Regions from separate parts of the Clostridium perfringens genome, predicted to be linked through region 2. Evidence: riboswitches for the same ligand, from Rfam matches in the RefSeq annotation. Region 2 holds a riboswitch; each other region holds the start of a gene.

Region 1 (2,278 bases), 290 kb from region 2:
TATATTCCAACTCCTAGGGAAGCTCCTGATGAAACTCCTAGAGTATATGGTGATGCTAATGGATTCTTTAATATAGATTGAATTATGGCTCCACTAACTGCAAGAGAAGCTCCAACTCCAAAAGCTAATAATACCCTTGGTAATCTAATTACCCAAATAATTGCTACGTCCTCTGGTTTTATACCAGTTCTAAGAGGAATATTAAAAATTTTATTCCCAACTATAGAAATAGTATCCCATATATTAATATTGGAACTTCCTATGGAAGTTCCAATACAGAGTACTAATATTACTAATGGAATAGCTAGTAATATTAGTAGTTTTCTTTTTTTAGATTCCTGCATATTGTTCTGGATAAATATCCTTTGCCATTTGTTTTAATACATTTACCACGTATTGACTTCCACGTGATGATGCATTATTGTCTACTAAGAATATTTTATTATCCTTAACAGCAGTTATTGTATTCCAACCTGGACGTTTAGCAATTAAATCTGTAGCATTTTCAATATAACTTTCATTTGTTAAAATTACATCTGGGTTTGCTTTTATAACAGCTTCTTCACTTGGAGAAATCCAACCCTTTTCATTACCAAATATGTTTTCTGCTCCAATTATAGTTAATAAGTTATTTAAGAAAGTATCACTTCCAAAGCTATAAAGTTTTGAACCTGATCCAATTTCAAAGTAAACAGTTTTCTTATCTTTTATAGTTTCACCTATAGCTTTTATTTTATCTACTTCACTTTTCATTGAATCAACCATTTTCTTTCCTTCAGCTTCTGTTCCAGTTAACTTAGCTAAGAAATTGATATCTTCATATATTCCATCTATACTATCACTAGTTGGAATATAAACTACAGGTATTCCTGCATCCTTTAAAGCCTTAAATGGATCTTCTTTTCCTGTTCTATTGTGCCCTGAAGCTATTATCACATCTGGCTTAAGAGCTACTATAGTCTCTGCATCTGGATTTCTAAAGTCTATTTTAGGAATATCAGGATTTAATCCTTTTACATCTGCCGAATATTTATCAACACCAACTATTTTATCACCTAGTCCTAAACCTACTAATATCTCTGTATTAGATGGAGCTGTTGATATTATTCTTTCAATCTTTTTAGGTACTGTAAATTCAGTTCCTTCCATATCTTTCATTGTTACTGTTTTACTTCCACATCCAGTAAACATAAGTAATGCCATCATGGTTATCATTACTAAAGAAATTACTTTTTTAAAGTTTCTCATATTCTTCCTCCACTTTCACCTTTATAAATTCTTAAGTTATATGAAGGATTCCTATTTGATTTTATTTAATGATTTTAATATGTATTTTTTTAATATTGCTAAGCATCCCTTACAATCTATAAAAGCAAATCTGAACTTTCCTAAATTAAGCTTAAATCATCATAAATCAAATTTCTCTTTCATAAAACTTAACAATTAAAATATTTGAGGCTTAAATTAATACGTATAAAATAAAAAAACATACCATTTTAAGAAGGTATGTTAAGCATATTTAAATCATACGCACCCTATTATCCTACCCTCAGAAGATAATAGTACTTAAATAAAAGGCAGGTATCCCGACTTTGCTTCTTCCTCCATCTCGTCTTCCCACACAAAAAATGCAGTGACATATTGAGATTTTGTCTGCTTCACGGTTACTGAGGTAGTTGAAGACTTTAACTTCATTCCCTATTAAGCGAAAATCACACCAATTATTAGTTAATCAACTTGATTATATTATTATATTTTATCATTGTCAAACTTCTTAATTTAATATAAAACCTATTAATAATAAAAGTAATAGTATAAGGCTTATTTTAAAACCTTTGAAAGTTCTTCTAAAAGCTTTTTGTTTTCTTCCCTTGTTCTAACTGCCACCCTATAGAAGCTATGGTCTAAGCCAATATAATTACTACAACTTCTTATTATAATACCTCTTCTAATTAATTCTTCTCTTAAATTTATATTTTTATTCAATTTAAAAAATATAAAATTTACTGCACCTTTAAAAGTAGTAATATCTTTAAAATTTTCTAGGCCATTATATAAAAATTCATTTTCTTTTTTTATGTAAGCTACGCTGTTTTTAATATACTTAACATCTTTTAATGCTTCTCTTCCTGCATAGTCTGCTACGGTATTTACACTCCAAGGAGTTCCTACTGAATTTATTTTTTCTATAAAATTATTATTAGAACTTAATCCATAACCTAATCTTATTCCAGGAAAGGCAAATAATTTAGTTAAAGATTTTACTATAATTAAATTT
Region 2 (2,278 bases):
GACTTAACTTTTGCTTCAGCCTTTAAATTTCTAGAGAGTTTAAATAATGTGGCTAAAGATTATCCAGATAAAAACTTTGCTATAGTAGATACTGTATCAGACCTTCCAAATGTAAAATCTATAGATTTTAAGGATGAAGAAGGTGCATTTCTAATGGGAATAATAGCTGGTAATACTACTAAAACAAACAAGGTAGGTTTTATAGGTGCAATAAAGGAAGAATTAATAGAAACATTTTTATCAGGATTTATGGCTGGACTAAAGGTTTCAAATGAGGAAGCCTATAAAAATATAAGAAAAGGAAATTTAGTTCAGTACATAGGAAACTTTAATGATCAAAAGAAAGCAAATGATATAGCTAAAAAAATGTATGATGAAGGGGCAGATATAATATTTGAATCAGCAGGAGAAGCTGGAAAAGGACTTTTTAAAGCTGCTAAGGAAAAAGGAAAGTATGCTATTGGAGCTGATATTGATTGGGCAGAAAGATTTCCAGAGTATGCTGATGTTATATTATCATCAATGATAAAGAATCTAGATGATGCAGTATATACTACAGCAAAAGAAGTTATAAATAGTGATTTTAAAGCTGGCCCAAAGAATAAAATGGAAATAGGGCTTAAGGATAATGGAATTGAGATAGCTAAGACAACAAGCAATTTAGTTTCTAAAGAAGTTTTAGATAAAGTAGAACAATATAGAACTTCTATTATACAGGGAGAATTTAATGTGCCAAAGACCTTAGATGAGGTTGAAAATTTTAATATTAAGTAAAAGCAATATAAATATGAAGGTTGACAAAAGGTATATAAGTGTGTAATTATAAAGTGAAAATAAAATAAGAGCATTAGGTGCTTAGTAACTTAATAGGGAAAGTTAAAAACTGCAGCCCCCGCTACTGTTGATAAGGACGAGAACAAAAAGCCACTGTGATAAATAGTCATGGAAAGGATTGTTTTAGGATGATTTATTAGCCAGGAGACCTGCCTAGTATGCTATTCTTATTGTTTCGGAGGGAAGCATTATATAAGTTTAAAAGTATGTAAATTATTTTAACTGGTGGGGATAGTTATCCGTACCAGTTTTTTATTTTGAAAAAATATTTACAGAAAGAATGAGTATAAGCTTTTCTAAAGATTAATTAGAAATAGAGATTTCTAATTAAAAATTTTAACTCTATTTAATTAAGGATCAATTATTCTAAGGTTATACAAAGATATTATGTTTTAGTATAATTATGAAAAATTGAAATTATAATTTATGTTTTGTTGGGTATGAAATTTTATTTAATATTAAAAGTATAACTTACTAGTTAATAGATGCCTTATAATGTAGAGAGAAGGAAAATAATATTAATTAGGAGGGTAAAATAATTATGAATTTTACTAAGGAAAAAAAGAGATTAGATGTTAAGAGTTTGTGTTTTTCAGCTATACTTATAGCAATAAGTGTTATATTAGCTAACTTCCCTATATTCTCTAGTATAGCATTAGATTCAATGCCAGCTTTTGTTGGGGGAATAATAATATCACCTGTAGTTGGAGGAATAATAGGACTTTTAGCTCATTTATTTGTAGCTTTAAGAACAGGATTTCCTTTAAGTTTACCAGTACATATTTTAGTAGCATTAGAAATGTTTGTTGTTGTATACATAACATCAATAATATTTAACAGAGGAAAAGTAATTTTAGCAGGAATTGTTGGTACTCTTTTAAATGGAATAGGATTTACTTTTATAACAGGAGTATTTATGTATTTTGTTTTAGGAGGAATGAATCCTGTAGACTTTTTAAAACTTTTAGGATTACCACTTACTTTAGCAAGCTTAGTTAATATAGTTATAGCATTTATAGTAAGTAAGGGATTAAAAAATGCAAATATACAAGTTTAGAGACTTAACTGTATTAGAAAATGAAAAAAATAAACTAGTAATAGCTTGCGATAGTTGTGGTGGAATTGGTGAAAATGAAGGAGACTTTGTAAAAGCCGAAAATGAGATTGTATCATATTTCTCAGCTAGAGTATGTCTTTTTGAGCTTTTAGCTTTTAGGGCAAAACCATTAGTAATAGTTAATAACTTGGGTATGTCTATGAATAATGGAGGAGAAAAAATAATACAAGGAATCAATAGAGCCATAAAAGAGTATAATGCTGAGGACTTTTTCTATGAAAAATCCAATTTATCAGAGTGTGTAACAGGAAGCACAGAGGATAACTTTAAAACTATTCAAACCTTTTTGGGATTAACTATAATAGGAGAAAAAGAAGAAAACTTAAA
Region 3 (2,278 bases), 1.6 Mb from region 2:
ATGGTTCATAGTTTTCATCAATTTGTGTTATTGCTTCTTCTGCTTGATCATCAGATCCACCAAACTCTCCATTTTTAGCTACAAAGAAAGGTATTATTGTAATAAATACAACTAATAATAGTAATATCACATTAGTTAACACTCTTTTATTTTTCATTATTTTACCCCCTTTGAAAAAATGTTAAGTTCCATTAAATCTTCTTTTGCATAATTTTCTATTGTATTAAAGATTATGACTGTTAATATTCCTTCACTTATAGCTAGAGGAACTTGAGTAACAGCAAATATACCCATGAATTTCATAACTGATGCCATAACTCCTCCAACCTCTGCTGGGAAGGCTAGTCCTAATTGAACTGAAGTAACCATGTAAGTTGCTAAATCTCCAAGAGCAGATGCTAAAAATACACCTAACCATGTTGGTCCATTAAGTTTTTTTACTAATTTATAAAGTCCGTATGATACTAAAGGCCCAACTACAGCCATTGAAAAAGTATTAGCTCCAAGAGTAGTAAGACCACCATGAGCTAAAAGTAATGCTTGGAATAAAAGTACGATAAGTCCTAAAACTGATGCTGCTGTAGGTCCAAATAATATTGCCGCAAGACCAACCCCTGTAGGATGTGAGCAACTACCTGTAACTGATGGAAGCTTTAATGCTGAAAGAACAAAAGCATAAGCTCCTGCCATAGCTAACAAAATCTTTAGTCTTGGATTATTTCCAACCTTGTTTTTAATAGAGAATAATCCTAATACTATAAATGGTATAGTTATAACTCCCCATGCTATACACCATTTAGGTTGTAAAAATCCTTCCATGATATGCATAGCTGAAACACTTCTTGGTATTAATAAGAACATTAATAAAAATCCTATAAATACTTGATTCTTTTTTGACATAATAATTCTACTCCTTAAATTATATTTTTATTTTGTATTCCCATTTATCATCTTTTTATTTTAAGATAAAATTTGATTTAACTATTTCTGCATCAAATAAAACAATATGTACTAAAAATATTTCCCTTTATAACACTTAATCTAAATATGAATAACTTTAATTTCTAGTTAAATCAGAACTTTAGTCTTAGAAATAAAAAACCCCTAGACATTGCGTCTAGAGGTTATAAAAATTCTAAAAAAATATAACTTACCAAAGCACAACACCTCCTATTTCCCGTAGGATCTTGATGTTTTAAAAATAGGCAGGTCTTCTGGCTTAAGTATCATCACTTTTTGTGGCCTTCCCAAAATATTATATTCCAGTGGCTTAAAGTACAAAAAGCTCCTCTATTACAGCGGCGGGACCGCGTGGGATTTAAACCCAACTTCCCTTTTAATATATAGTTACAAATGTAACTATTTAACCTATTTCTAAATATTTAATTTTACAATACTTTAACATTATATAGCATATGCATTGCATTTACAATTAAACTCTATAGATTTCTTTAGAAAATATGCTATATATAAGGCTTTCGGTAATTTTTAAACATATAATTCCTGTTCATATATTATTATAAAATATTAATTATTAAGAAACTTATCTGTTTATCATATAAATTTAATGAACTTATCTTAAATTAATCTGACTCTAATAATATTTTAAAAAAATTTTTATTAAGTTATGTTTTAAATTAAAAGGAATCATATTAGATACAAATAATCATTTTAAAATACTACTCTTTAAAATTCTTAGTATTTTAAATTTGATTTTAAGCATCTTTATGATTCCTAAAAAATTATAAATCTAATTTATCCTTATTGAATTATCTTAATTTAGTATTCTATGATTTATAAAGCTTATCTCATATTCATCAATAGAGCCATCTTTATTTAAATCAAGAGAAGTGTTAGTAGTACTTCCAATGTTTTTAGATACCATTGCTAAGTCTCCTATATCAATCTTTCCATTGCCATTAAAGTCTCCTGTACTTTCTTCTATTAATAAAGAGTTAAATCTTGCTATTGCACCCTCTAAAGATTCCTTAGATGAATTTATTTCTTCTTCAGTAGAATCTTCCTTGTTAAATACTTCTTCAGCCTTATTAATTTCAACTGCTAATCCATCCTTAGCGCCTTTATGGTATTCACCAACATTAAATCCTTCTACAGATTCCTCTAGTAAAGATTTACCTTGATTTATTAATTCACCTAAATTTGTTTTATCAACCTCTGGTGTTTCCTTTACTAAAGCTTTTATTGAAGCATCTAAATCAATTACTATTTGATTTATTTGATCTTGAGTGTAATCAGCTTTATTTTTGTTAGCTTCATT

The links. A riboswitch is a leader RNA that binds a small molecule or an ion and turns the genes downstream of it on or off. The one in region 2 is predicted to bind cobalamin.
Region 1: linked by a shared signal. The riboswitch ahead of I6G60_RS10005 (ABC transporter substrate-binding protein) and the one ahead of I6G60_RS08835 (ECF transporter S component) in region 2 are both predicted to bind cobalamin.
Region 3: linked by a shared signal. The riboswitch ahead of I6G60_RS00595 (energy-coupling factor ABC transporter permease) and the one ahead of I6G60_RS08835 (ECF transporter S component) in region 2 are both predicted to bind cobalamin.

What each region holds. Positions count from the first base shown of each region.
Region 1 is NZ_CP065681.1:2,108,137-2,110,414, forward strand. Features, by position in the region: gene I6G60_RS10000 (FecCD family ABC transporter permease) at 1-344, opposite strand, end outside; gene I6G60_RS10005 (ABC transporter substrate-binding protein) at 331-1,248, opposite strand; cobalamin riboswitch at 1,560-1,737, opposite strand; gene cobD (threonine-phosphate decarboxylase CobD) at 1,822-2,278, opposite strand, start outside.
Region 2 is NZ_CP065681.1:1,820,643-1,822,920, forward strand. Features, by position in the region: gene I6G60_RS08830 (BMP family lipoprotein) at 1-774, shown strand, start outside; cobalamin riboswitch at 833-1,005, shown strand; gene I6G60_RS08835 (ECF transporter S component) at 1,376-1,891, shown strand; gene I6G60_RS08840 (hypothetical protein) at 1,872-2,278, shown strand, end outside.
Region 3 is NZ_CP065681.1:70,210-72,487, forward strand. Features, by position in the region: gene I6G60_RS00590 (energy-coupling factor ABC transporter substrate-binding protein) at 1-157, opposite strand, end outside; gene I6G60_RS00595 (energy-coupling factor ABC transporter permease) at 157-900, opposite strand; cobalamin riboswitch at 1,188-1,387, opposite strand; gene nagH (hyaluronoglucosaminidase) at 1,775-2,278, opposite strand, start outside.